2 regions of the Lacrimispora xylanolytica genome follow, and region 1 is predicted to be linked to the other one. Evidence: a T-box and tRNA genes for the amino acid it is inferred to sense, from the RefSeq annotation. Region 1 holds a T-box; the other holds one or more tRNA genes.
What was found. The T-box of region 1 lies ahead of metG (methionine--tRNA ligase). A T-box ahead of a tRNA ligase gene usually reads a tRNA of that ligase, here a tRNA-Met.
Positions count from the first base shown of each region.

Region 2: it encodes a tRNA-Met, which carries the amino acid that the T-box ahead of metG (methionine--tRNA ligase) is inferred to sense. The anticodon was not compared.

Region 1 is NZ_CP113524.1:4,368,769-4,384,056, forward strand. It holds gene OW255_RS20115 (oleate hydratase) at 1-1,178, opposite strand, end outside; gene rsmA (16S rRNA (adenine(1518)-N(6)/adenine(1519)-N(6))-dimethyltransferase RsmA) at 1,467-2,339, opposite strand; gene OW255_RS20125 (TatD family hydrolase) at 2,364-3,131, opposite strand; gene OW255_RS20130 (TraX family protein) at 3,145-3,903, opposite strand; gene metG (methionine--tRNA ligase) at 3,992-5,965, opposite strand; T-box leader at 6,056-6,340, opposite strand; gene OW255_RS20140 (DUF885 domain-containing protein) at 6,482-8,302, shown strand; gene OW255_RS20145 (GerMN domain-containing protein) at 8,412-8,945, opposite strand; gene OW255_RS20150 (MarR family winged helix-turn-helix transcriptional regulator) at 8,973-9,422, opposite strand; gene OW255_RS20155 (spore maturation protein) at 9,530-10,057, opposite strand; gene OW255_RS20160 (arsenate reductase family protein) at 10,174-10,533, shown strand; gene OW255_RS20165 (hypothetical protein) at 10,665-11,225, opposite strand; gene OW255_RS20170 (undecaprenyldiphospho-muramoylpentapeptide beta-N-acetylglucosaminyltransferase) at 11,338-12,405, shown strand; gene OW255_RS20175 (RNA polymerase sigma factor) at 12,407-12,949, opposite strand; gene OW255_RS20180 (HIT family protein) at 12,967-13,383, opposite strand; gene OW255_RS20185 (rhomboid family intramembrane serine protease) at 13,408-14,028, opposite strand; gene OW255_RS20190 (DUF6382 domain-containing protein) at 14,079-15,288, opposite strand, start outside.
Region 2 is NZ_CP113524.1:4,490,468-4,505,755, forward strand. It holds gene OW255_RS20670 (FAD-dependent oxidoreductase) at 1-984, opposite strand, end outside; gene hypB (hydrogenase nickel incorporation protein HypB) at 1,077-1,748, opposite strand; gene OW255_RS20680 (FadR/GntR family transcriptional regulator) at 1,946-2,653, shown strand; gene OW255_RS20685 (hypothetical protein) at 2,768-3,649, opposite strand; gene OW255_RS20690 (response regulator transcription factor) at 3,852-4,565, shown strand; gene OW255_RS20695 (HAMP domain-containing sensor histidine kinase) at 4,546-5,937, shown strand; gene OW255_RS20700 (guanylate kinase) at 6,354-6,935, opposite strand; gene OW255_RS20705 (aminotransferase class I/II-fold pyridoxal phosphate-dependent enzyme) at 6,984-8,486, opposite strand; gene OW255_RS20710 (hypothetical protein) at 8,753-8,983, shown strand; tRNA gene OW255_RS20715 (tRNA-Lys) at 9,040-9,112, opposite strand; tRNA gene OW255_RS20720 (tRNA-Phe) at 9,116-9,188, opposite strand; tRNA gene OW255_RS20725 (tRNA-Met) at 9,233-9,306, opposite strand; tRNA gene OW255_RS20730 (tRNA-Tyr) at 9,353-9,434, opposite strand; tRNA gene OW255_RS20735 (tRNA-Thr) at 9,456-9,528, opposite strand; tRNA gene OW255_RS20740 (tRNA-Val) at 9,561-9,633, opposite strand; tRNA gene OW255_RS20745 (tRNA-Asp) at 9,657-9,730, opposite strand; rRNA gene OW255_RS20750 (23S ribosomal RNA) at 9,818-12,710, opposite strand; gene OW255_RS20755 (hypothetical protein) at 12,939-13,133, opposite strand; rRNA gene rrf (5S ribosomal RNA) at 13,125-13,242, opposite strand; rRNA gene OW255_RS20765 (16S ribosomal RNA) at 13,333-14,863, opposite strand; tRNA gene OW255_RS20770 (tRNA-Ser) at 15,232-15,288, opposite strand, start outside.

The sequences.
Region 1 (15,288 bases):
GGAACATTGCCGGAGTACCGCTCTATCATTTTAAGAAGCTTATTTCCTTTGCTTGTCACGGTAAAGCTTTCCCAGTTCGTCTCATGAACATCTCCAAAGAAGGGATATGGATTTCCAAGTCCCTGCTTCTTAACCGCTACCTTGCTCCACAGCTCCCCTGAAATTGGGCGAAGTACGGGCTCTGGGGCTGGCGTGTGAAGATCTCCCAGAGTGGCACTGTCGGTCATGCAGGCATTTGTCATAATGCAGATATCCCGATCGGAGAGCTCCACGGTTCGTTCTATGCCATAATCTTTTAGGTGAAGGGCTTTTACCGTAATTCCTTCCCCTTGTGCGAACTCAATATCCTTAACAACACAATTTTCTGCAAATACCACGCCCTGCTTTCTTAAATATAATTCTAAGGGGCGGATTACGCTGTCATATTGGTTGTATGGAGTCCTTGTTACGCCTTCTAAGGTATCAATTCTTGAAAATTCCAGAATCATTCGTCTCATATAGCGGCGGAATTCAAAAAGGCTGCTCCATTTCTGGAATGCAAAGGTAGTCTGCCACATATACCAGAAATTCGTAGTGAAGAAATGAGGCATGTCAGCAAACCATTCTTCTATGGTCATGTCATCAAGCTTTTCTTCTGGCGTGTTCATGAGACGAAACAATGCCAATCGTTCTTTTTGGGTAAAGCCCATGGATTTCACATCCAGGATGTTACCTTCTTTATCAATGAGTCTGGCTTTTGCATTTGTTGGGTGGGCGTGGTCGAAATTTAAGATATCATCTGTCACACTGCGACCGGGGTTCTCCAGGGAGGGAATCGTACGAAACAGCTCCCAGAAGTTCTCATACGTTTCTTCATTGAGCATACGGCCGCCCCGGCAGACAAAGCCTTTTTCCGGCGTTCCGATTCCGTCATTGCTTCCACCTAATATGTGCATACCTTCATAGATGGTAATCTGGTTTCCCGGCATGCTGCAGTCCCTGATGAGATAGGCAGCACCTGCAAGGCTCCCCAGGCCGCCTCCTATAAAGTAGGCTTTTTTATTTTCTGCCTGGGGGGTTTCCTCTTTCTGGCCCTTTTTGCTTTTGTAATAATCGTATGTCTTTTTGGCGGCTATGCCGGTGGCGGCTGCGGCTGCACCTAAGACAAGCATTTTCCCAATTTTCTTTTTTTGTTTCATATGCATCACTCCATTCTATAGCTTATTCACTTCATTGCGTTTCTATTATCATACTTCATTTTTACTCCATCATACATAGGGTTTTTTAATTCCTTGTTACACTAGAAAGAGTCTGACTTGTCAGACTCTGGCGCTGACGCGCGTCACTTTAGTGACATCTTCCTCTTAGGCGTCATGTGCATCCTGCAGGTCGTGCTTTTTGTTATATAGGGGAGTTCGTAGAACTTTCCTATATAATAAAAACGGCACCATGCTAATGGTGCCGAAGGTCAGGCTTTTTACGCCTTTTTATATCTGTTTCATTTGAGTAAAGCAGTTACTTAAACCTGCAAATTCTTTTAATGTTAAGGTTTCTCCACGAACGGATGGGGAAAGTCCCATTTGTTCTATGGCCTCTATGATCTGTTCCTTGGTAAAGGAGACCTCAGGGGAATTGTTTAATCCATTTTGAAGGGTCTTTCTTCTCTGGTTAAAGGAAGCGCGGATGAGGCGGAACATGAGATCCGGCTCCATTACCTCTACAGGAGAAGTTTTATGTCTTGTAAGACGAATCACCGCAGAACCCACTCCCGGACGGGGCATAAAGCAGTTTGGCGGAACATTGGCAACGATATATGGCTCTGCATAATACTGGACTGCAAGGGATAGGGCGCCGTAGTCCTTAGACCCTGGGCCGACCTGCATCCGGTCTGCGACTTCCTTTTGAACCATTACGGTTATATTGTCAATGGGGACGCCGCCTTCAAAGAGTCCCATAATAATGGGGGTGGTAATATAGTAAGGAAGATTTGCCACTACCTTAATGGGGCGTCCTCCGTTATAGTCCTGGGCGATTTTATTTATGTCAACCTTAAGGATATCATCGTGTATGACTGTCACATTATCATAATCTGCAAGGGTCTCTTTCAGAATGGGGATTAAATTGGAATCGATTTCTACGGCAACCACATGGCCCGCATTCTCTGCCAAATACTGTGTCATGGTTCCGATTCCCGGTCCGATTTCTAACACGCAGTCTTCCTTTGTTACTCCTGCCGCAAGTATGATCTTATCCAGTACATGGGTGTCAATTAAAAAATTCTGTCCAAACTTTTTCTGGAACATGAATTCGTATTTTTGAATGATCTCAATCGTTTTTTGGGGATTTCCCAGTGTTGCCATTCTTGTCCTCCGCTTTCTTTCCTGTTACCTGATTCGGTACATGGTTCTTGCATTTTGGTTGGTGATCTTTATGACTTCTTCTTCGGATATGCCTTTGATCTCGCTGATTTCCTTTACCACGTAGGTAAGATTTAAGGAAGAGTTCCGCTTTCCTCTGTTTGGCACCGGTGCCAGGTACGGGCAGTCTGTTTCCAGCACCAGCTGTTCCATTGGCATATATTCTACCACTTCTTTCAGCTTCTTTGCATTCTTAAAGGTAAGAACGCCGCCGATTCCCAGATAGAACCCCATGTTCAAGTATTCTCTCGCCATCTCTTTTCCATAGGAAAAGCAGTGGATGACGCCTCCCAGCTCCTGGGATTTTTCTGCCTTCATGATATCCAGAGTATCTTTGGCCGCATCTCTGCTGTGAATGATGATGGGAAGGCTCACTTCTCTTGCCAGGTCAAGCTGGCGTATGAACCATTTTTTCTGTATTTCACGGTCTGGCTCATCCCAGTAGTAGTCAAGACCGATTTCTCCGATGGCTACAATCTTTGGGTGGGAGGATTGTTCCTTTAACCATATCATTCCCTCTTCGTCAAGTTCTCCGGTCTCGTTTGGGTGCACACCGATGGCACCGTAAACATTGGGATACTTGTCTACCATATTCATGGTATTCTGAGAAGTTTTTATGCTGGCTCCCACATTGGTCACCGCTTCTATGCCGTGGAGGGCAAGGCTGTTTAACAGCTCTTCCCTGTCCTCCTCAAATGCCTCATCATCATAATGGGCGTGTGTATCAAAAATCATGGTATCTCCTCATTTATAATTTTACAATTAAAAGGTAAATAAGATAGAGTAAAAGAAGGTGGACTGGATAGAACCAGTAGAATAACTTATCCAAACTCCTTTTCCCTCTTTCTCCGTTGTAATTGCGGATCGGGAACAGGGCCAATGCCCCGGCGCCTAAGCAGTAAAGGCTTTGCAGTGCCGCCACAAAACCAGATAAAAGACTTTGTAATTTGGGCTTATCCCGATATACGTAAAAGATCAGTATTAATACAATACCAATAATATTATAGTCACATTTTATTAATACAGACGCGCCACAGCCAACTACAATGGCCAGAACCTGCTTTAATGGGTCGCCAAATGCCTTCTGGTAAGCGGTCAGGACCCAAAGTCCGATGAGCAGGGTAAATAACACATTCTGGTACTCCGGGTGAAACCATTCCCCTGAAATTGCCAAGTCAAAGGGTACTTCAGAAACCAGAGCAAATATTAGAAGCCTGAAGCTATAACGCTTTACATTTCTGGTATGAATAAAGCCTTGTACCAGAAGAAAACAAAAGATGGGGAACGAAATTCTTCCTATGACACGAAGGGCAAAGTCAAGATATCCCCATAGCTTTACCTGGGTAATCCCCATAAAGGTCTGAGTTAAGTCCATATTAGGGTTCTTAAATATTCCATTTTCTATTAATACTGCACCGATGTGGTCAATGAACATGGTGACCACAGCAATAAGCTTAAGGGTATATCCGGTGAATCCTTCTCTTGTGGGGCTTGTTGTCTCCTGCATGGAATTCTCCTTTTTAATACAACAGACCGGATTTCAAAAACCCGGCCTGCCTTGTTTACGTTTTTTTATCGTCTGATGTTCCCTTATATTAGCAGATTTCTGCTCCTGCCGGCATGGTCTTCTCCGGAACCATAAGGGATAGATTGCCTTCTGCATCTTCCGCACATAAAAGCATGCCTTCGGATACAACACCAGCCAATTTGGCCGGCTTTAAGTTTACCACAACCATTACCTTTTTGCCAACCATTTCTTCTGGAGAATAGTGAGCTTTAATGCCGCTTACGATCTGCTTTACCTGGCTTCCGATGCGTACCTGGGAGCAGAGAAGCTTTTTGGATTTCGGCACTGCTTCACAGGCAATGATCTCTCCTACCTGGAATTGAAGCTTTGCAAAATCATCGTATTCAATTTCTGCCTTAGGCTCAATGTCTATCACATCTCCGGACTCTACGGCTGACTCTTTGGCCTCTTCTACCGGAGCGAACAGGGCATCTACCTTATCCATTACTTCCTTGATGTCCATACGGGCAAAAAGGATCTCAGGCTGTTCTGTTACCTTGCCTCCTGACGGATAAAGTCCAAACTCGCTCATCTGGGACAGCTCTCTCTTTTCGGTGTTAAGCTGGCTTAAAATCTTCTTTGAGGTTTCCGGCATAAAGGAATCAAGAAGGGAAGCTCCAATGGTAATTGCTTCTGTTAAATGGAATAACACGGTTTCCAGACGGGCTTTCTTTTCCTCGTCCTTTGCAAGTGTCCAGGGTGCGGTCTCGTCAATATATTTGTTGCTTCTTCTGAAAATATTAAAGATATGAGTGATGGCATCAGCCACACGAAGCTTCTCCATCTTCTCCTGAACCTTTTTCACCTCGTCAAGTACCACTGCTTTTAAGTCTTCATCAAATGCATCGGAATCCTTTCCGTTTGTTACCACGCCGCCAAAGTATTTATTGGACATGGAAATGGTACGGTTTACAAGGTTTCCAAGAATATTGGCAAGGTCAGAATTCATGCGCTCGACCATAAGCTCCCAGGAGATCACGCCATCATTTTCAAAGGGCATCTCATGAAGCACAAAGTAGCGGACGGCATCCACACCAAAGAAATCCACTAAGGTATCGGCATAAAGAACATTTCCCTTTGATTTACTCATCTTTCCATCGCCCTGTAACAGCCATGGATGGCCGAATACCTGCTTTGGAAGAGGAATATTGAGTGCCATCAGGAAAATAGGCCAGTAAATGGTATGGAAGCGGATGATGTCCTTACCGATAAGGTGTAAGTCTGCCGGCCAAAGCTTCTGATACTGCTCGGTGCTGTTTCCATCACAGTCATAGCCGATTCCTGTAATATAGTTTGTCAAAGCATCCAGCCATACATACGTTACATGCTTTGGATCAAAGCTGACTGGAATACCCCAGGTAAATGTTGTTCTGGATACGCAAAGGTCCTGAAGTCCTGGAAGCAGGAAGTTGTTCATCATCTCATTTTTTCTGGAAACCGGCTGGATAAACTCCGGGTTCTCATTAATATGAGCGATGAGACGGTCCGCATATTTACTCATGCGGAAAAAGTATGCCTCTTCCTTGGCAGGCTTCACTTCGCCGCCGCAGTCCGGGCACTTTCCATCCACCAGCTGAGACTCGGTAAAGAAGGATTCGCAGGGAGTACAGTAAAGGCCTTCATAATGTCCTTTATAGATATCGCCCTGATCATAAAGCTTTTTAAAGATCTTCTGAACCTGCTTTTCATGGTATTCATCGGTGGTACGGATGAATTTATCATAGGAGGTATTCATTAAATCCCAGATTCCTCTGATTCCATCGGCTGCCTGATCTACGAATTCCTTTGGAGTCACTCCGGCTGCTTTCGCCTTTTCTTCGATCTTTTGTCCATGCTCATCGGTTCCTGTCTGGAAAAATACATCGTAGCCCTCGGCTCTTTTATAGCGGGCAATGGCATCTGCCAATACAGCTTCATAAGTATTACCAATATGAGGCTTTCCGGATGCATAGGCAATGGCGGTTGTAATATAATAAGGTTTTTTGTTTGATTCTTTACACATGTTCTTCCCTCCTGGTTCTATCATGAGTTGCTACGGAAATTAGGCTGCTTTCTCCAAAGAAAAACCCGTCTTAAAATATCCTCTCGGAAATTTAAAGACGGGCGATTATCCCGTGATACCACTTTAATTTATCCATGCCTTACAGCATGGACCTTACCGGCTGCATACGCACTCAGAATCTTCATAATTCCTAAGCTGCTTATACAGTCTGACACGATAACGGGTGTAACCGTCGGAATCTAAAAGCATGTAATATGCCAGTTCGGTTCCGCTGCTCCAAGGCCATATTGGGAAATAAGTCCAAGCTTCCTTTTCAGCATACGGAAGTCTCTGCACATGAACCTTATCTCTTACTCTTCTTTTCTCAGCATTCTCATATAGATCATTGTTAGTAATCCTAGTGTAATGGCTTCGAAGAAGTTTGTCAAGCAGGGAACCTTCTTAATTCCCTGTTTAGTCATGACTTTTTCATTTCCCACATATAAATATTAATAGTGAATTACGGAGGAATCATATATGACAAACAAATTTTTTAAAAGAGGCCGATGGCTGATTTCCATTTTCCTGGTGGTCTCCCTGCTTTGTTCGTGCACGCCGCCGCCAAAGTCAGCCGCTACCCCCTCTGGTACGGGATATGAGCATTACAATGCTGCTGATGTATCCATGCAGAAAAATTTTGATCTGTTTACGGACGATTTATTCCGAAATGAAATAAGCAACTCTGGGATCAGCTTTCATTTTACCATGGCAGATCCGGCTTCCCGGGGGCTTAAAACGGTTCCTCTGACGCTGGGGGACTTTTCCCTGGATAACATGAAGAAAAACTCAAAGGATCTGGCTGAGCTAAAGAAAAAACTGAATCAGTTTAATCCCAGAAAACTGACAAAGGATCAGCGCCTGACTTATCAGATTCTTTACTCCTACATAGATACAGAGATGGCTTCGGAAGGCCTGGAGCTTTATACTCAGCCGCTTACTACAACCATTGGCATTCAGGCACAGCTTCCTGTCCTATTTGCGGAATACGCCTTCTACAAAAAGGACGATGTGGACCATTATCTGTCACTGCTTTCTACCATTGATGATTATTATTCACAGATTCTGGAGTTTGAAAAGCAAAAATCAGAAGCCGGTCTCTTTATGTCAGATTCTGCTGCGGATCATGTTTTAAAATCATGTGAAGCTTATTTGATTCAGCCGGACCACAGCTTTCTCTCAGAGACCTTTAACACCAGGATCGATGCTTTAAATGATCTGACCCCGGAAGAAAAAGCTGCTTACAAAGAAAAGAATTTAAAGGTCCTTGAGGAGCATTTTGTTCCGGCCTATAAAAACCTGATTAATGGAATTACTGCCCTTATGGGGACCGGAAAGAATGACAAAGGTCTTTCCTGGTATCCGGAAGGGAAGAAATATTTTGAGTACCTGGTCAATTCAAATACCGGAACCTCTTATGATTCCGTAGACAGCTTAAAAAAAGCCATTGAAAAACAGATTACCTCTGACATTAAGGCTCTTGGTCAGATTACGAAGGAGAATCCAAAGGTTCTCGATCAGCTTGATACTTATTCCTTTAATGTAACGAAACCGGAAGATATTTTAGAGTCCTTAAAATCTCAGATCGCCAAGGACTTTCCTGAGCTTCCAAAGAACCAGTACACGGTCAAATATGTTCCGAAAGCCCTGGAATCTTCCTTAAGCCCTGCCTTTTATCTGGTACCGCCTATTGACCGGTACGAAGATAATATTATCTATATTAATGGTAATCCAAGGTTTCAAAATGACGATCTTTATACCACTCTGGCCCATGAAGGATATCCGGGACACTTGTACCAGAATGTTTACTTCCTGAGCAAAAGCCCCAACGACTTAAGAAGTATTTTATCCTTCTCAAGCTATTCGGAAGGGTGGGCCACCTACGTAGAAAATTACTCTTATACCCTTGACAACGGACTGGACCCGGATCTTGGAAAGCTCCTGGCACACAACTCTGCGGTTACTTTGGGGATTTATGCGTATCTTGATATCTGCATTAATTATGAAGGTTGGGATAAGGAGCAGACAGCGAAGTACCTTAGTACCTTCTACAATGTGGAGAAAACGGATATCGTGGATTCCATTTATAACAGCCTGGTAGAGAATCCAACCAACTACATGGAGTACTATGTGGGATATTTAGAAATCATGGAAATGAGAAATGCCGCCGAGAAAATCTTAAAAGACAAATTCAATTTAAAAGAGTTTCATACCTTTTTACTGGATATTGGTCCAGCACCATTTTCCGTCATACTGCCGGAGTTTCGTAACTGGCTTGGTAAAGAGCTCAGATCCAGCTAATATTAAGTTTAACAAAAACAAACCTTACGAATAAGAGGCAGGAGCATGTTACCTATGCTCCTGCCTCTTTTATGTTCCAGATCTTATCAAATGAGTTTTCAGACACACCCTAACCAATCTGTTTATAGTCTTTTACGTATTCCAGCAAATCATTATCACCCTGCTTCACCTTCTCGCCGGAATAATTCTTTCCATTTACCAGAACCTTTAATTTATCCAATGAAAAATTCTCTATAAAGGTATTGCCCACTGCAGTCAGAGTAACTAAATCATTCCCTCCTTTTGCAGGCATCTTGGATAGATCCAGCGTACCTTTGCCATCTTTTGATTCGTATTTAACAACGGTTGTTCCTTCTTCCAGAACACCGTATTCAATCAGCTTATCCACCAAAGCCTCTGCCGTGAGCTTGTCCACTGCATCCATAGCCTGGTTAAGGCCAGTACCATCGCTATTCTTGCTATATACAGAGATGATTTCCATTGGTTCCACGTTAGGATCCGGAACCTTGTCACTTGCGCCACCGGTAGAAGCCTCTGCCTGGGGAATTGGTGCCGTTGTCTCCATCTTAGGCTGTGTTGGTGTACACGCTGACAGGGACATCATCATTATAACGCTCATTAACATCACGATGAATTTTCTCATAATTGCGTATTGCCTCCTTAAACTCTCTTAAAGGCTCCGAAACCAGTGGTTAAGATTGGTCAGAGCTTTGATCAAAACTTCTATCTCATCTTCGCCTAGTGAATCGACAATGCCCCGAATCATCTCCTGATGAAATTTGGCATGGTGTTCAAAGGCTTGTTTCCCTTTTTCTGAAAGTGAAATGTAAACCACTCGCCGGTCCTCTTTCCCTCTTTGGCGGGTCACATACCCTTTCTTTACAAGGCTGTTCATGGCTATGGTAAGCGTCCCAACCGTAACAGACAGCTCTCTGGCAATGGTCGACATATTTTTAGGTTCTCCGACGCCGATCGCTTCTATTACATGCATATCATTATTCGTAATATTATTAAATTCCTGGGTAATGATAGCCTGTTGTTCAATATCCATAATATCCCGAAACAGTCTTACCAATACTTCGTTAAGAGTTCCGTAAGTATCCACGTTAATCCCTTTCATATTGTTATGACAATAAAAGCTTCCTCGTAATTATACATGATTATGTATTTATAGACAACCACTTGAATTCTTATGAAATTCTTAAAATGGAGATGAAATAATCCCTTTTATACCAAAATACGGCTTAAAATGACACTGGCTGCAATTCCTGCAATGGTTGCTGTCAAAGCACCGGTAAGGGCATACCTGGTTTTACGTATTTTTACGGTTCCGAAATAAACACTTAAGCAATAAAATAAGGTCTCTGTACAGCTCATAATTATGGAGGTAACCATACCGATATAAGAGTCTGTGCCATATTTTTTAAAGATATCTAACACCAGTCCAATGGCTGCTGAGTTGGATACCATACGGATTAAAATTACAGGGACCACTGGAGCCGGTAAATACAAAAGGGATGCCGGCTTAGTCAGCAGGCCGGAAAGAAAATCAAGAAAGCCAGAAGCGCGAAGGACTCCAACCGCTGTCATAAGACCGATTAAAGTGGGAAGGATACCTGCTACCGTCTTCATCCCATCTTTTGCACCATTTATAAAATCATCAAAAACAGGACGTTTTGATAAAATACCAAAACCAACAATATAAAAGATGATTAAAGGCACCAGTGCCTCTGACAAAAACATTAAAAATCTCATTATTTCTCCCGGGTTTCCTTGATTATTACATTCTATTCCAAATCTTTCCTTTTCATTCAATAGGTTTCAAGGTAAAATATATATGAAAGCAAAAGAAAATGGAAAGGAGCCAACCTATGAGTTTACTATTTTTACAGTATCCGCCCTGCAGCACCTGTAAAAACGCAAAAAAGTGGCTGGATGCGCACAATATATCTTATGAAGCAAGGAATATAAAAGAAGAAAACCCAAAGGAACATGAGCTTTTAGAATGGATTAAAAAAAGCGGTCTTCCCATAAAGAAGTTCTTTAACACCAGCGGCAATATCTATAAGGAACAGAATCTAAAAGAAGCCCTTCCAGGAATGAGTGAAGAAGAACAGATCCGGCTTCTTGCAACCAATGGTATGCTGGTGAAGCGGCCGCTGATCATTGGGGAGGATTTTGTTTTAACTGGTTTTAAAGAGGAAGAATGGTTAAAGAACTTGATTTCCTGAGATTAAAATAAAAATTCCTGATAAAACGGGAGTTATAATACAGCTGCTGTTTTGTCAGGAATTTCTTCTTATTCATCTGGTTTTTCATATGTTTCCTATTATAATACCACCCTGATTTAGAATATCGCCTTTCATCTGATGGGTAAGTTATTGGAAGAATGAAATGTGATTTTCCGGTTGATCTCTGGAATATCATTGATTTCATGATCCTTTTGATAACTTTTTATCTTTCTTTCAGCCCGATGCGAATCCGTGGCTCCTTCCGATGGAGATATGAATGGAAGAAAACAAAGGGTATCATCTTCATGCCAGATTTTTGTCTCTGGTATCTTAGCTTTACTTATACGGTATTTTTCAGCTTTACCGGCACAAACTCCAATGGATGTCACGGAAAAAATGACACAAATCACCATGGATACCATAAATGGCTTATGCAGATAATATACTAATCTTCGATATTTGCTCCGAAGTTTAAGTTGTCTGTTTAAAACAGTGGTTGCTCCCCGGCGTCTCATCTCTGCCATGATCGTCTGGAATTCACCAGGCGGAGGAGAAGGGGGATCCGGTGTTATTTCCGGGTGCTGCTGCATATAATCAAGCAGATATGCTTCCATTTTCTCCTGGGAAGCCTTACTCTTTTTGTTACATTTTAAAATGGAACATTTATTATGATTGTCTCTTCCCTGCTCCATGTCTGCACCTCTTAAATACAAGTTATCCTTAAGTCTTCATACTCTTTGGGGTTGACTTTTTACCGTCAGCGTTTACTATTAATAGTATATCGAATCTGGGAGGCAACGCTTTATGAAAAAAATCGTGTTAACCGGCGGAGGCACTGCTGGTCATGTTACCCCGAACCTGGCTCTGATTCCCTCTTTAAAAGAGAGAAATTATGACATTCACTATATAGGTTCCTATCAGGGAATCGAGCGGAAACTCATAGAGGGAGCTGGTATTGCCTACATCGGCATCTCCTCCGGTAAATTCCGCCGGTACTTTGACCCCAAAAATTTTACTGACCCATTCCGCGTCATAAAAGGATATGGGGAAGCATTAAAATTTCTTAAAAATTACAGACCGGATGTCGTATTCTCTAAAGGTGGTTTTGTAGCAGTTCCTGTTGTACTGGCTGCCAAACGTTTAAAGATACCCGTTATCATTCACGAATCCGATATGACACCAGGTCTTGCTAATAAGCTGTGTATTCCTGCTGCAACAAATGTCTGCTGCAATTTCCCGGAAACACTGGCCTATCTTCCAAAAGAAAAAGCCATTTTAACAGGCTCCCCCATTCGCAAAGAATTGTTACAGGGGGATCGTCTTAAGGGGTTAAGTTTTGCCAAGCTCTCCGAAACCCGTCCTGTGATATTAATCATCGGAGGCAGTCTCGGTTCCGTAACAGTCAACAATGCAGTAAGAGAAATACTTCCCAAGCTTTTAAAGGATTTCCAGATCATACATATCTGTGGAAAAGGCAATCTGGATGAGAGCCTTATAAGTACCACTGGATATGTACAATATGAGTATGTAGATGCTCCTTTAAAGCATTTATTTGCTGCTGCTGATCTGATGATATCAAGAGCCGGAGCAAACGCTATCTGTGAAATACTTGCCCTTAGAAAGCCAAACATTCTGATTCCTCTTTCTGCCGCTGCCAGCAGAGGTGATCAGATTTTAAACGCAAGATCCTTTCATAAGCAGGGATTCAGCTTTCTCCTGGAAGAGGAAAATCTATCAGGAGACTCCCTTCTTAAGGCCGTATCCGAAACGTATCAGAACAGGAAATCTTACATTTCAAATATGGAACAGAGTGAACAGCATAACGCTATTGATGCCATAGTAGAAATGGTTGAATCCCTGACCGGAAAATAATTTATGTATCAAAGCTGGGTCCAAGAATCCTTTTTAGACAGACTCTTGTCCGGTATATCCGGGAGCGGCATACCGTTCCCGGAATCCCTAACAATTCACAAATCTCTGGAATCGTAAGCTGTTTTAAGAAATAAAGGACAGCCATCTCTTTCCACTCTTCCCTCATATTAGATATTTCACTTGTGATCATTAAAACAGCCTCCTCTTCAAGAATCATATCAAGGGGATCTGTAATCACATAGCTTGCAAGCAATGCTACCTCATTGGCTGCATCCTCCTGGTTCAAGCTTACTTTTTCATAGTGTCCATTTTTTCGGAGGCAGTCGATTGATTTACTCTTTAGTATCTTAATCAGCATACTTTTCTTTCGCGTTTCAGTCCAGGTCAGCGAATAGTTTTCAAAGTATGCAATAAATGTTTCCTGTACGACATCATCCAGTTCCATATCCGGAACGTGGAGTGTCTTTGCAATCCGTCGAAGCAAGCCCTGGTACTCCCCATAAATGGATTGCAACAACATATTTTCATCTTTATGTATGCTCATTGATAATGCCCCTCTGATTACAGGGCGCTCCTAATAGCGGCTCCTGTCTGTGCTAAGTCTTCCGGACTTGCCTTGCCCGATACCCATGAAACCATAACAGGGCCTTCCTCATAACGAGGAATTAAATGTACGTGAAAATGAAAAACAGTCTGACCTGCTTCTTTTCCGTTATTCTGCACAACATTGAATCCGGCACAGCCTAATGTGGTTTTCATGGCGTTCCCAATTTTTGCTGCCAACGGAAGGACCTTGGCTGCTGTCGCTCCGTCAAGCTCACAAAGATCTTTGTAATGATGTTTTGGAAGAATCAGGGCATGCCCTTTTGTAGCCGGTCCTAAATCCATAATAACGCGAAATGTATCATCCTCATACAGTGTTTCTGAAGGTATGTCCCCATTTGCAATTTTGCAGAAAATGCAATCATCTTCTCTCACACTCTCACCTCCTTCCCAAAAGTATTATTCCCAATTTTCCATGCGTCCAGGCCTTTTCGGCTTACGATACAGAACAATCCCCATTAAAATACCCACGAAAAGTCCCGCAATGTGAGCTGCATTATCTACACCTGTGCTGGAAAAGCCAAAATACAGGGAACACACAATGACCACAACAAGCTGCCGGGTGCTTAGATCTTCCAGCCTTCCCCGGTTTACCACTACTGCATATAAAAGACCACCGATGACACCAAAGATTGCTCCGGAAGCTCCCGCAGAAACGATCAGCCGATAATCTCCAAGATTAACAATCATGGAGATTATATTCGCGCCTACTCCGCAGATCAGATAAAAAAAGAAATACTTCACATGTCCCAGGGCTCTTTCCAGGTTATCACCCAAAATAAACAAAATGAGCATATTGTTCATAATATGATTGATTCCAAAATGCATAAAAATAGAAGTAAAGAGGCGGTAATACTCACCGCCCTCTACGACTAGAGGCGCATACATGGCTCCATGGGAAACCATGAACTGCGTATTCTCTGTGGAGCCTGTCATTTCCAGATACAGGAAATAAATAACATTTAAAATGATAAATCCCATATTGACAAATGCCTTTTTTCGCCTGTATAAGTCTTCCATCACAGTTCTCCTCCTAAAATAATATAATTATTTTAGCACAAATTAACATATTATGTAAATATAAACGCGAAATTTGCGATAAAAATTTCATCTCCCTTATTTAACGTTACGGTTTCATTGGTTTCCAGCATCCTGCCGTTTACTGATGTTCCGTTGGTGGAGTTTAAATCACATAACTGATATTCTTCCCCTTCCCGGTCAATTTTAGCATGAATTCTGCTTATGGTTTCGCTTTCCAGGACATAGTCCACCAATCCCTCCTGTTTTCCAATAAGATATGGAACATAGGATATGGTGATATCCGGAACTTCTGATCCCACCGCCCTTAGATACCGGGTATTATTATCTGCTGTAGTGTCTGTTAGCAGAACCGTCTGTAAAATTATCTCCTCGTCTTTTTCTTCCGGCTGGTTAGCTGGCTCTTCATCTTCCTCTAGAAATGCCATCTGCCAATCGTATTCCTTTTCTGGAGCGTAATCCATCTTATCTTTTATGTAACTGTCACTTTTTTTATTATCCTTTTTGTAATAGTCCCTGTCGCTATGATTCGTTTTGTAATTGTCCTTAATGTTACTATCCTTAGTGTTACTATCTTTTTTGTTACTACCCTTTTTGCTACTGACTTGCTTTATATTGTCCTTCTTATTATCTCTTTTTAAGCTGTCTTTTTTTACACCATTCATCTTATCACTGGAATGATTTTTATTATCCCATTTAGTTATATCTGGCTTTGCTCCCGCCTTATTTATATCTCGTGTTTTGTTTGTTTCAATCTCAACAGCTTCTCCCTCTGACGCCCTCTCTTTGGCTGAATCATTCCTTCCGCCGAAAAAAAGAAGTACTGCCAAAGAAAGGCAGCCTGCACCAAAAGGAACGTACCAGAACTGGAACACTCCGCGAATTCCTGATACCAGCCACAATATAAGAACCGGAACTGCTATGGCAACTGAAATCAGTAAAAGAACTCTTACCAGGCTGTATTCCGAATTTATCTCAGACTGATTCTCAGGAATTATTGTTTCGTACCTCTCTTCGTCCTTGACTGCGAGCTGGGGTGATATTACGCCATGGTACTCTTCTTCATCTAATATATGGTTTTTATCCATTGAAGCACCATATTTAAGGTCATTTGATTTATTTTCTGTGATTTCAAGAAGGTCATCGATCCCGTAATTGTCTTTCAGACTTTCCTGATAAAGTCCATAAGCCATGACCACACATTCCTTGTCCTGATGATTGACCTTGCCCAGAAGATACCTA
Region 2 (15,288 bases), 120 kb from region 1:
TCTTTTATATTCCACCGGACCGTCTTTGGTGCACAGCTTCTGACCAAGCTTTACAGCCCCTGACGGACAATACTCCACGCATTGTCCGCAAGCCACACATTTATCCCCGTCCACCTTGGCAACATAAGCCGACCGTGACATATTAGGCGTATTAAATAGCTGAGAGGTCCGAAGGGCATAGCAGGAACAGACACAGCAGTTGCAGATCGCAAATATCTTATCCTCCCCATCAATATTTGTAATCTGATGAACCAGTCCATTGTCCTCCGCACGCTTAAGAATCTCCATTACCTTTGCTTCGTCAATATAACGTCCTTTGTTGGTCTCCACCAGATAATCCGCCATATCCCCCACACCGATGCACATCTCGTCTTCCAGGTGACCGCATCCCTCTCCTAAAATCCGCCTGGAACGGCGGCAGGAACAAGCCCCTACTGCATACTTTCCCTTATACTTTTTCACCCAGTGGGAAATATGCTCTATACTTAAAGACTTCTGCTCCGTGGAAATGGCCTTTTCCACAGGAATTACATGCATTCCGATTCCCCCTCCTCCCAGGGGAACCATAGGGGTCACCTTTTCCAGAGGAAGACGTGACATCTCATGAAACAGTTTCGCAACTTCCGGATGAGACTCCACATGTTCCTTGTTCATATTCATAAATTCCGCGCACCCTGGCACAAACATAGGAAGTATGTATTGCTTCTGATGATCCCGGTTCTCCCAGTTGTACTCGATGAGCCCGATAACACTCATTTCCTGAAGAAGCGCTTCCGTCCTGTCCAGATCCTTTTTGCATTTCTTTGCCACCTCTTTGGCTGACATCGGCTTTCTCACCTTCATAGCCAATGCCACCTCTGCCATCTCATCTGTAATAGAACCGGCAAGCCCCCAGTACTCGGCATCCTCCACTGTGACTTTATGCCCCATCCGGTCTGTAATCTTCTGCCCCAATTTTAAGATTAACGCTCTACCTTCATCCATTTTCTGCTCCTTTTATGTTTAAACAACTATAAATTCTTATAAAAAATACAATAATTCCACTCTATGAGAAAACAAAACCCAATTACCTTTCATCACTGCTGCTGCCACTTTTTCACCTCAGCTTCCAACCACTGAATCCACTCTTCCATCCCCTCTCCGGTACGGGCAGAAATGGGAATGATCTTAGCATTTGGATTCCTCATTAATATGTAAGATTTACAAGCTTCTAAATCAAAGTCAAAAAAGGGCAGAACATCTATCTTATTAATCAGAACCACATCGCATATGGAAAACATCAACGGGTACTTTAACGGCTTATCATGCCCCTCTGGCACACTAAGTATCATCGCATTCTTTACTGCCCCAGTATCAAACTCCGCCGGACAAACAAGATTACCTACATTTTCAAGAACCACCAGATCCAGCCCCTCTGTCTCAAGCCCCAGAAGGCCCTGACCCGTCATTTCTGCATCCAGGTGACACATTCCCCCCGTATGAAGCTGAATCGTCTTAACCCCAAGCTTTGAAATACTCCTGGCATCTACATCTGAGTCAATGTCCGCCTCCATAACACCTATGTGAAACTGATTCTTCAATCCACTGATGGTCCTTGTCAGTGTGGTCGTCTTACCGGCACCAGGCGATGACATCAGGTTAAGCAAAAAAAGCCCTTTTGATTTTAATTCTGATCTCAATTCATCCGCTCTTCGGTCGTTATCTGCAAAAATACTCTGCTTAACTTCCAGAACTGTGAAATCCCCCATGGGTAACCCCTCCTTAGAAAACTTCTGGTTATACCAGAATATGTTATGATTTTAACATTATACCTTTTTGCACAATTCAAGTCAACTTTTCCCACTATTTCTATACATTTTATTAACTTCTATCTTGATTTTACCACTAAAATGTTGTAAAATTCCACTATGGTATCTGGTATAACCAGTGCCAAGGAGGAAATCATATGGAGTTTTCAAAAATAACTGCACCATCTCTAAAGGATTTGTTTGTTCAGCAAATAGAAGAAAAGATATTATCCGGAGAACTTCCTGTTGGAAGCAAGATGCCGCCGGAGCGTGAAATGGCAGAACAGATGAAGGTCAGCCGCGCCGTTGTAAATGGGGGAATCAACGAATTAAGAAGAAAAGGATTTTTAGAAGTACTGCCAAGACAAGGTACCTATGTAGCCGATTTCAGCCGAAATGGAAATCTGCAGACCTTAATAGCATTATTAGAATACCGTGGCAACAAACTGGATAAAGCCGGTATCCGTGCAATCCTGGAAATACGAACAGCCCTGGAACAGCTTGCTGCCGGCCTCGTCATTGATACTGCCACCCCAGAGGCCATTCAGCATCTGGAATTAACCGCAAAAAAGCTGAAAAGCACAGATTCCATACAAAAAGCAGCCCAGATCGCCTTTCAATATCACCACGACCTGGCTTATTATGCCGGAAACACAGTCCTTACCCTGATTTACTCTTCCTTTAAGGAAGTATGTATTGTTTTATGGGTACGTTTCTGCAAGCTATATGGCATTCAGGCCTTATATGGCCATATCATACACCTGCAAAGATACTTAAATGACAGAGATAAACAAGGCGCCTGTCAATGGATACAAAAATACTTAAGAGATACCATAGAAGGATCTCAGCAGGTCTATGAGGAATAGATAAGTAAAAATTTTTAGAGCGAACGTTGAATCAATACTCAAAAACAAAACACAAAAAAGGATAAGGCGCTTTTCATCTATAAGCCCTTATCCTTTTACTAAATTCAGTGTTCACTATTTCTTCGTTGTATTCGTCGAATTATCCGTTGTTTTACCTGTCTTAGCATCCGTTTTTCCTGCCTGAGTTCCTGCTGCACCTGATTTAGTCTCAGCATTACCAGCCTGTTTTACAGCTGTTCCTGTTTTAGCAGATGCATTACCAGTCTGTCCCCCACTATTTACAGTTTTAGCATTTGAATTACTTGTCTGAGCCGCTTTATTTACGGTTTTCGCATTTGAATTACTTGTCTGCGCTGCTGCCTTTTGCTTTTTTACTGCTTTGATATTTTTAGCAACTGCTTTCTTACTTGTATTTGCTTTATGGGCTTTTGCTTTATGGGTCTTTGCCGCAACATTACGAACCTTACCAGCTTTTTTCTTATTTGCCTTTACTGTTTTAGCCTTATGTGCTTTTTTTACTGCTGTCTTTTTATGTTTCTTTGCGCTGGCTTTTTTATTTGCTTTTTTAACAGCCGCTTTCTTACCTGCCTTCTTTGCATCCTTTTTAACAGTCTTAGCCCCATCAGCTGCTGCTTGTGTGGTCTTTACTTCCGCTCCAGTCTTAGCTGCCTCTGTACTCTTTGCTGCCGCTCCAGTCTTAGCTGCCTCTGTACTCTTTGCTGCCGCTCCAGCCTTAGCTGCCTCTGTACTCTTTGCTGCTGCTCCAGTCTTAGCTGCCTCTGTGCTTTTTGACCCTGCTGCTGTCTTTGAGTTCTCTGTTGTTCCAGTACCAGTACTTCCCGCTTTAGCAGCTGTTGTATTCCCTGCAGCCTGGCTGCTCACTACCTTTTTCGTGGTACTGGGAGCCTGTGCTGCCTGAGCTGGAACGGTTAAACTACCAGTAAAGAGCATAGCTGTGACTAATAAGGATGTGACCGGTTTCAATGATTTTTTCATAATAAATCTCCTTTCTATTGTTGGGATGATCCAATGAGTGAAATCATGATCGCTACGCAACTGATTTCCTTCTCTGCCTCAAAGAATACTACCAATCCCATACGCGTTTCAAAGGTGAAACTGTGGCAAAATAGTGGCAGCTATATCATTTGAAGTAAGAAAATGATAAAATACAAAAAACAGCCGAAAGGATGGGGCACCTATGGAAAAAAAGAAAATTTATCTTGCAGATGATGAACAGCCCATAAGAGATTTGATCCAACTTTTTCTGGCTGCAGAGGACTACGAAGTACAGACATTTCCTGATGGAGACAAACTATTATCAGCCTTTGATAAATCCCCTTCTGATATGGTCATACTGGATATAATGATGCCAGGGACAGACGGACTGGTTCTTTGCAGCGAGATTCGCAAACGAAGCAATACCCTAATCATCATTGTCTCTGCCAGAGACAGCGAAACAGACCGTATCGCAGGAATTACCCTTGGCTCTGACGACTACCTGACAAAACCATTTTCTCCCATGGAGCTGGTAACCAGAGTGAAAGCCCTTTTTCGCAGAATGGACTTAGACCGTGGAAGCTACAGAGGAGAAATATACACCTATGGAAATATAAAAGTGGATGTAAATAAAAGAGAATTCTCCGTTGACGAAAAGCCACTTGATATCACCCCAACCGAATTTGCCCTGATGGTCTACTTATTAGAGCGAAAAGATCAGGCCGTATCAAGAGAGGATCTGCTAAAATATGTATGGAAATTCGACTTTGAAGCGGATACAAGAGCCACCGATGATGTTATAAAAAGGCTTCGAAAAAAACTGGTCACTGCTGAAGCCAATGCTAAAATTCAGTCAGTCTGGGGCTATGGCTTCCGTCTGGAATTAGGAGATACCCATGAAGAGTATAAAAAATAAGATTCGAAGACCCTTTCTAATCCTGCTTATACTGATTCCACTTGCAACCCTGGTACTGTTTAACATATCTCTCCGCATTTACTTAAATGCAGCTGCCAAAAATGAATTAAAAGCCACAATCCACGCAGTAGAAAAAGTAATTAAAAGCGAGCTGGAGACAGACGGAGGCGCCCCCACCGAAAAAAGAGCCCTGGAAATGGCCCGAAATATCCTTTCTGCTCTCAAATCCTCTCATTTTTCACAGGGAATGGATTTTTATTTGCTGGATATCAATTCAACCCCGGTATTCCCGGCAAAAACAAAACTCACCTCATCCCAAACCGCCTTTCTAAACGTCATCTCCCCGAAGATAGACCAGATGAAAGAAAGAACGGTCTATACCATACCCGTAAATGGAAAAAAGTACTTTACCATTGCCTATACCATGAACAGCGATGATCTAAGCAATATGATAGCCGTATTTGCCCTCCCAACAGAACACATTAATAAATACCTGACTGCGGTCAACCAAATCCTGGTGGTTATCATGCTTTTAGGAATCCTGATTGCCATATATTTATCCGAAAGAATCGCCGCTCACATAACAACCCCCATAACAAAACTTAGCAGCCTCTCCTTAGAAATTGGCCAGGGAAATTTTGACGCCAGCCATTTTACCATTCCCCAGGATACAATAGAATTCAAGCAGCTATATGAAAATATAAGTCTCATGGTAGGAAGATTAGAGGCCTACGACAAAAACCAAAAGACCTTCCTGCAAAATGCATCGCACGAGCTAAGAACGCCGCTCATGTCCATCCAGGGCTACGCTGAAGGCATAGAAAGCGGAATCTTCCCCGATACAAAAGAAGCAGCACAAATCATAAAACGAGAAAGCATCCGCCTGAACGAATTAGTAAGTGAACTCCTGACCCTATCAAGATATGAAAGCGGCACCTATAAGCCTCAGTGGGAAGAAGTAAATCTCTGTCATTTATTAAAAGACTATACCCAGCGCCTTATGGGCCTGTCCGCCAAATCAAGCAAGACCATAGAGCTGAATCTCCCTGAGTATGATGTAATGGTTCAGATCGACGATATGCTCCTTTCCCAGACCGTGATGAACATTGTATCCAACTGCCTCCGTTATGCAAAAACGAACGTAACAATATCCCTGGAGAAAACAGCAGAAACCATCAGCCTGAAAATATCCGATGACGGAGATGGAATCCCCGAAGCTGACATTCCATTTATCTTTGACCGCTTTTACAAAGGTAAAAATGGCAACTTCGGCCTTGGTCTTGCCATTGCCAAATCAGCCGCAGAATTGTTAAATGGCAAAATCACAGCTTACAATCAGGAAAAAGGCGCCGTCTTTGAGATTTCATTCTGATGTTTTAATAAAATGAAAAATCCTTTGCTTTTCTCGTTCAGTTTCTGAATCCTTAAAATTGACTTTCCTCTAATTAAGCACCATTTTAGATACCTATTATTATGATTACGTACAATTCCATCTTATATCAGCCCTTCTATCCCACCTCACTCAATAAGTAAACAAGTAAATAAATAAAAAGAGTCCTTGGATAAGCAAAAATTACATCTTCCCAAGGACTCTTTTTATGTTGTATTTAAATAGTTATTACGATATCTTCCATCTCACTGAAACATGGCTGATTAGCAATCTCTATCTATATATCTATATCTATATCTATAGCTTTATCTATAGCTATTTAAATCTCTACACCTATTTCTATACCTATTTCTATCTCAATTCCTAACTATCCAAGCCCAGCCAAAGCATAGACTACCTTACTCCCTTACTACATCCAAAATATCTCTGAGACACATTTCCAAATCATCATTCAAGAATCTTCGCTCAATTCCGCATCTAGCTAAATTATCCTCTTTAAAATCCTCTTCATCAGCCAGATACCGCCTGCAAAGCTCTGCATATTTAGGCTCTTTCTGTTTATCTTCCCTTTCAAGAGCCCTCAACAGACGTTTCCCGTCTTCCACTTCAATATAAATAGGAACCATGATACCAGCCCCATAATAATTCCTTGTTTTCTCATAGGATTCCAAGGTACCAATCATCAGATAGCTGTCATCACTATTCACATCAATCTGTCCGTCATCAACCGTAAAATAAGTCCACGGACCCAAAATAGACTGATATGTCCTCTCTTCAATGATCTTACCTTCCTCTCGCAACTGCTTCAACCTATCCTCAGAAGTAAAATAATATTCTTTCCCGTCTTTTTCTCCCTGCCGAATCGGTCTGGTGGTATATAAAACAACCTGTTTCAGATGGGGCTGCATTTCCAGCAACCGCTTATAAATGGTGTCCTTACCAGAAGCGCTCTTCCCCATCACGTAAAAAATCTTTCCCATCTTTATATGCTCCAATTCATTGATTCTATCTCATAGAAAATGTAGTACCTACATTTCTTCTAAAACAAATATTTCTTCTGCCGCCTCATCTTCCATTCCCTGAACCGGAAGCCCTAAATCCTTGAATTTCATAATCAGCTCCACTAAATCGCCAGTTAACACTTCACCCGGTACAACAATAGGAATCCCTGGCGGATACAAATAAATAAATTCAGCTGATACCCTACCTATTGCCTCTGAAATTTTTATTTTATAACGCCTGCCATCCATTGCTTCAAAAATAGGATATCTGCAATCTTCCTCAATCGTAAAATCAAGAAGCACACCACCAGTATCACTCTGCCCTGCCATTTCCCCAGCCTCCTGCAAAGAAATGCTTCCAGAACCGGATCTAGCTCCCAATTGATCATCCAACTCAAGCAATGCACTGCAAAGCCTCTGAAGCCCTTCCTCTGTATCCTCCAAGGTTGTTATAGCCGTCACATAGTCAGCTCCGCACATTTCCATTTCCAGATGATACTCTTTTCGCAGCACGTCACTTAATTGATTTCCTGACCATACAATATTTCTTGTAGACACAATCACTTTTGACAGGTCCATATCATAAACACCATACTGTCCAATAATTTCATCCGAAAGCAGCGTCAGATGCTTCATCCCCTCCAGCCGCCTACGCATTCTAGTCAAAGACTCAGAAAATTCACCCAGCTTTTTTCTTCCCTCACCATCCATGTAAACAATACAATTCTCTATACTAGCCATAAATACATAGGACGGGCTGCTAGTCTGATACATATGAATATAACGATCCAGTTTCTCTAAATCAATATACCCCTTCCTGACATGTAAAATAGCAGTCTGCGTCAAGGAAGGAAGCGTCTTATGAAGACTCTGAATTACAACATCAGCACCTAATTCCAATGCAGACACAGGAAACTCATCCACCCTGCCAAATGCAAAATGCGCCCCATGGGCTTCATCCACAATTAACGGTATACCAAACCTATGAACCACATCAGCAATCGCCTTGATATCTGAAACAACCCCATCATAAGTAGGAGATACTACAAGCACTGCCTCTGCCTCTGGATTTGTTTTCAACAATTCCTCGACATCCTCAGCCAGTATTCCACCTTGAAGCCCCAATTCCGGCATCATTTGTGGATAAATATATTTGACTTCCAACTGCTTGAGGAAAACTCCATGAAATGCTGACTTATGGCAATTCCTGCTCATTAAAATCTTGCCTCTGTTTGATACCGCCGCACTAATTGCGCTCAATATCCCACAGCTGCTCCCATTCACAAGATAATAAGTCTTATCAGCCCCATAAACCTCAGAAGCCCACTCCAAAGAATCCTTTAATATTCCCTCCGGCCGATGAAGATTATCAAATCCCTCAATCTCCGTAATATCTATAGAAAATGGATTAGGAAACTTCCTTATCTCATTATTCCCATACTGCCTCTTATGTCCAGGCATGTGAAATGGATAAAAATCAGATTTACTATAATCCATTAATCTCTCTAATAATCTTGGTCTTTCTATCAATTTACTTTCCTCTTCTGGTACATAAAAATGATTAAGCTAATTTGTCACTCTCTTATTATTTCAACCAATATTCGCTATACATTTATAGTATTATCATATTTTATCTATTGTAAGTAAAGAACTATAGTTAATATAGCTTGTGCATTTGTTCTTATACCATTAGTAAATACATATTTAAGTATATCATCCTTATCCCTTCTTTACAATTTTTTCTCCGGAAGCTATAATAGTATTTTGGGTAAAAAAAGAAAGAGAGGAAGATCACTATGAGGTTAATCGAGTTTAAAATGGAACGTCCTGGTCTGGTAAAGGCAAATGATCAAGTTCACGTCATTGAGCGAGAAGGTGCCAGCAGCTACAGCTACATAATCGATCCAGCTGTGGCCATGTCTGGATGTTACTCTGGAAGAGACCGCATAAAATCTGATAAAGGGATTGTAAAAGAAGTAAAACATAATGATCGGGGATATTACGTAATCGTAGAATTTGATGAGTAATATCATCTTCGGACAAAATAAAAAGCCCTGAAACATTTCTGTTTCAAGGCTTGTCCTGAGACACCGGGGACTCGAACCCCGGACAACTTGATTAAAAGTCAAGTGCTCTACCACCTGAGCTAGTATCCCATATGCCCAAAGCCGGAATCGAACCAGCGACACGTGGATTTTCAGTCCACTGCTCTACCAACTGAGCTATCTGGGCGTATGCACGCTTTCGTATAATTTCACTAATAATGCGCATAAAAATTGCGGGGGCAGGATTTGAACCTACGACCTTCGGGTTATGAGCCCGACGAGCTTCCAGACTGCTCCACCCCGCGCTATTCAATTATATTATATGCAGTAATTAATATTTTAATCACTGAATGGATGGAGATGGATTCGAACCATCGAAACGTGTCGTAACAGATTTACAGTCTGCCCCCTTTGGCCACTCGGGAACCCATCCATAATTTAATTTTTTAATGCAAGCCGATGATCGGACTCGAACCGATAACCTGCTGATTACAAATCAGCTGCTCTGCCAATTGAGCCACATCGGCACAACTATCCAAATGCGGTTTTGCATACGGAATGGGACCTATAGGGCTCGAACCTATGACCCTCTGCTTGTAAGGCAGATGCTCTCCCAGCTGAGCTAAGATCCCATAATCAAAATTTAGTTGTAAAACGACCCGGATGGGACTCGAACCCACGACCTCCGCCGTGACAGGGCGGCGCTCTAACCAACTGAGCCACCAGGCCAAACCTTATTGAAGATACTTACACATACCCTCAAAACCACACATTGTTATATATCTTTCATCCGTTCTTCCTCTTACCTAAACCAACCTGGTTAAGCCCTCGACCTATTAGTGACAGTCAGCTGCACATGTTACCATGCTTCCACCTCTGCCCTATCTACCTCGTCGTCTTCAAGGGGTCTTACTCTTGCGATGGGATATCTCATCTTGAGGGGGGCTTCACGCTTAGATGCCTTCAGCGTTTATCCCTTCCCGACTTGGCTACTCTGCCATGGTGTTGATCACCAACAGATACACCAGAGGTCAGTCCATCCCGGTCCTCTCGTACTAAGGACAGCTCCTCTCAAATATCCTACGCCCACGCCGGATAGGGACCGAACTGTCTCACGACGTTCTGAACCCAGCTCGCGTACCGCTTTAATGGGCGAACAGCCCAACCCTTGGGACCTACTACAGCCCCAGGATGCGATGAGCCGACATCGAGGTGCCAAACCACTCCGTCGATGTGAACTCTTGGGAGTGATAAGCCTGTTATCCCCAGGGTAGCTTTTATCCGTTGAGCGATGGCAATCCCACTTTATACCACCGGATCACTAAGTCCTAGTTTCCTACCTGCTCGACCCGTCGGTCTCGCAGTCAAGCTCCCTTATGCCTTTGCACTCTTCGAATGGTTTCCGTCCATTCTGAGGGAACCTTTGAGCGCCTCCGATACACTTTCGGAGGCGACCGCCCCAGTCAAACTCCCCGCCTGACATTGTCCCCCAGCCAGGTAATGGCTGCAGGTTAGAAACCCAATATCGCAAGGGTGGTATCCCAACATCGGCTCCTCAAAGACTGGCGTCCTTGATTCACTGCCTCCCACCTATCCTGTACATGCAATACCGAATCCCAGTATCAAACTAGAGTAAAGCTCCATGGGGTCTTTCCGTCCTGGCGCAGGTAACCAGCATCTTCACTGGTATTTCAATTTCACCGGGTGCATTGTTGAGACAGCGCTCAAATCATTACGCCTTTCGTGCGGGTCGGAACTTACCCGACAAGGAATTTCGCTACCTTAGGACCGTTATAGTTACGGCCGCCGTTTACTGGGGCTTAAATTCAGAGCTTCGCGTTGCCGCTAACCCCTCCTCGTAACCTTCCAGCACCGGGCAGGCGTCAGCCCATATACCTCACCTTTCGGTTTTGCATAGACCTGTGTTTTTGCTAAACAGTTGCTTGAGCCTATTCTCTGCGGCCTGATTTCTCAGGCACCCCTTATCCCGAAGTTACGGGGTCATTTTGCCGAGTTCCTTAACAATGCTTCTCCCGCCGGCCTTAGGATTCTCTCCTCATCCACCTGTGTCGGTTTACGGTACGGGCACATATTACACAATAGCGGCTTTTCTTGACAGCCCCTACAGAGACTTCCCTACTTTTGTTCGGTACGCGTCACACCTTCCTGTTGCTAAGCGGATTTGCCAACTTAGCCAGTCTAATGCTTGCCCCGGTCTTTTCATTCCCGGGTTCTCTCTCGGTTCTGTGTCCCCACAGTTCTGATAATATGCGGTACAGGAATTTCAACCTGTTGTCCATCGACTACGTCTTTCGACCTCGCCTTAGGCCCCGACTTACCCAGAGCAGATCAGCTTTACTCTGGAAACCTTAGATATTCGGCCTGGAAGATTCTCACTTCCATCTCGCTACTCATTCCGGCATTCTCTCTTCTTAACACTCCACATCTCCTTACGGTAATGCTTCAGCGCGGTAAGAATGCTCCTCTACCAATGTATCATTCGATACATTCCACAGCTTCGGTGTCGTGTTTTAGCCCCGGACATTTTCGGCGCAAGACCTCTCGACTAGTGAGCTATTACGCACTCTTTGAATGTGTGGCTGCTTCTAAGCCAACATCCTAGTTGTCTCTGAAATCTCACATCCTTTTCCACTTAACACGCACTTTGGGACCTTAGCTGGTGGTCTGGGCTCTTTCCCTTTTGACTGCCCAACTTATCTCGTGCAGTCTGACTCCCGTACATCATCTGACCGGCATTCGGAGTTTGATATTCTTTGGTAAGCTTTGACGCCCCCTAGGAAATTCAGTGCTCTACCTCCGGCAGACTAATACGAGGCTAGCCCTAAAGCTATTTCGAGGAGAACCAGCTATCTCCGGGTTCGATTGGAATTTCTCCCCTACCCACACCTCATCGCCACCCTTTTCAACGGATGTGCGTTCGGTCCTCCACCGCCTTTTACGGCAGCTTCAACCTGGACATGGGTAGATCACCCGGTTTCGGGTCTACCTTTACTGACTCATTCGCCCTATTAAGACTTGGTTTCCCTTCGGCTCCACACCTTAAGTGCTTAACCTTGCCAGTAACGGTAACTCGCCGGACCGTTCTACAAAAAGTACGCGGTTCCACTTTAAACGTGGTTCCACAGCTTGTAAACACAGGGTTTCAGGTTCTTTTTCACTCCCCTCCCGGGGTCCTTTTCACCTTTCCTTCACAGTACTATGCGCTATCGGTCACTAAGTAGTATTTAGCCTTGGGGGGTGGTCCCCCCGAATTCCCACAAGGTTTCTCGTGTCTCGTGGTACTTTGGATCCTGCTCGCTGACTATTGTTTTCCCATACAAGGCTTTCACTTTCTATGGCCGGTCTTTCCAGGACCGTTCTGGTAACAAATCGTCTCACTTATTGCAGTCCGTAACCCCAGCATGCACGCACGCTGGTTTAGGCTCCTTCCATTTCGCTCGCCGCTACTTTGGAAATCGAGTTTTCTTTCTTTTCCTCCGGGTACTTAGATGTTTCAGTTCCCCGGGTTCCCGACGTATGGCTATGAATTCACCATACGACAACTGAGGTTTGCTCAGTTGGGTTTCCCCATTCAGATATCTCCGGATCAAAGGATATTTGCTCCTCCCCGAAGCTTTTCGCAGCTTATCACGTCTTTCATCGGCTCTTAGTGCCAAGGCATCCACCCTGCGCTCTTATTAGCTTAACCAATTCGATGTTCACCTGCGGGTGCGGGCTACTAATCTAAGATACATAGCGTTGTATCTCTGGTCTTAGGTTTGTTCTCATATCGTACGTCACGATACTTGAACGAGTTTTTATTTGGTTACATCTTTCGATGTAACACCTCGGATGTCTTGATGTCGTCTTCTTTCGAAGACTCTATCTAGATATATTTCAATATGTGGTTTTCAAGGTACGTTCTGACTGAAGTTTATCAGTCATTCGAAAGCTCGATGTACTCAAACTTACGAATCACTGGTAAAAACCAGTTATATAAAACAGCACTGCCCTGCTGAATCAGGTTAACACATTCTTTAACACAGGTTTCGTTTTTCTCCTCCACCCATTGGAACGTGTCCGTTCTATATAAAACACTCTTTCGAGTGATTTTTTTAAGGTAATCTGGCACCCACCTGCTCTCCCATGCCGTTTCCAGCATAGTACCATCGGCCGCTTAAGTCTTAACCATCGTGTTCGAGATGGGAACGGGTGTTTCCCCTAAGCGCATCGGCACCAGAAATTTTGTGTCTTCTTGGTGTTTCCTTATTTAATTAACTTTGAAACTTAAGACTCAACAGTATATAAAACCCTTACTTCTTCTTCCTTAGAAAGGAGGTGATCCAGCCGCACCTTCCGATACGGCTACCTTGTTACGACTTCACCCCAGTTATCAGTCCCGCCTTCGGCAGCTCCCTCCTTACGGTTGGGTCACTGACTTCGGGCGTTACCAACTCCCATGGTGTGACGGGCGGTGTGTACAAGACCCGGGAACGTATTCACCGCAGCATTCTGATCTGCGATTACTAGCGATTCCAGCTTCATGTAGTCGAGTTGCAGACTACAATCCGAACTGAGACGTTATTTTTGGGATTTGCTCCAGATCGCTCCTTTGCTTCCCTTTGTTTACGCCATTGTAGCACGTGTGTAGCCCAAATCATAAGGGGCATGATGATTTGACGTCATCCCCACCTTCCTCCAGGTTATCCCTGGCAGTCTCCCCAGAGTGCCCAGCCGAACTGCTGGCTACTAAGGATAAGGGTTGCGCTCGTTGCGGGACTTAACCCAACATCTCACGACACGAGCTGACGACAACCATGCACCACCTGTCTGGAATGCCCCGAAGGGAAGTCTCCGTTACGAGACGGTCATTCCGATGTCAAGACTTGGTAAGGTTCTTCGCGTTGCTTCGAATTAAACCACATGCTCCACCGCTTGTGCGGGTCCCCGTCAATTCCTTTGAGTTTCATTCTTGCGAACGTACTCCCCAGGTGGAATACTTATTGCGTTAGCGGCGGCACCGAAGAGCTTTGCTCCCCAACACCTAGTATTCATCGTTTACGGCGTGGACTACCAGGGTATCTAATCCTGTTTGCTCCCCACGCTTTCGAGCCTCAACGTCAGTTACAGTCCAGTAAGCCGCCTTCGCCACTGGTGTTCCTCCTAATATCTACGCATTTCACCGCTACACTAGGAATTCCACTTACCTCTCCTGCACTCTAGCTCCACAGTTTCCAAAGCAGTCCCGGGGTTGAGCCCCGGGCTTTCACTCCAGACTTGCAGAGCCGTCTACGCTCCCTTTACACCCAGTAAATCCGGATAACGCTTGCCCCCTACGTATTACCGCGGCTGCTGGCACGTAGTTAGCCGGGGCTTCTTAGTCAGGTACCGTCATTTTCTTCCCTGCTGATAGAGCTTTACATACCGAAATACTTCTTCACTCACGCGGCGTCGCTGGATCAGGGTTTCCCCCATTGTCCAATATTCCCCACTGCTGCCTCCCGTAGGAGTTTGGGCCGTGTCTCAGTCCCAATGTGGCCGGTCACCCTCTCAGGTCGGCTACTGATCGTCGGCTTGGTGGGCCGTTACCTCACCAACTACCTAATCAGACGCGGGTCCATCTCATACCACCGGAGTTTTTCACACTGTACTATGCAGCACTGTGCGCTTATGCGGTATTAGCAGTCATTTCTAACTGTTATCCCCCTGTATGAGGCAGGTTACCCACGCGTTACTCACCCGTCCGCCGCTAAGTCATTCTAAATTCCATCCGAAAACTTCCTTTAAAATGCTTCGCTCGACTTGCATGTGTTAAGCACGCCGCCAGCGTTCATCCTGAGCCAGGATCGAACTCTCAAATTAAATGTTCAATCCACGGTCAAAATCAACTACTAGCTAATTTATTTCCCGTTTTACTTGTTGTTTGGTTCGTATACAATTTCTTGTATTCGTTCTGAATTTCTCATTCAAAGCTGCTCAAACGCAGCTTATTATTAGAATTTTCAGGGTTTTACATACTGTTCAATCTTCTGTTTTCAAAGTGCTTTTTGTGTTGTCCGCTTCAGGAGCAACTCGTATATCTTATCATACCGAGTTGTCTTTGTCAACAACTTTTTTATTTTTCTTTTTTCGCTGTTTTTCGACAGCTGGTATATATTAACATATCTTCACGATGATGTCAACAACTTTTTTCACTGTCAAACCGGAAAAAGATTTCATTTGGAAATGAGCGGAGAAAGAGGGATTTGAACCCTCGCGCCGGTTGCCCGACCTACACCCTTAGCAGG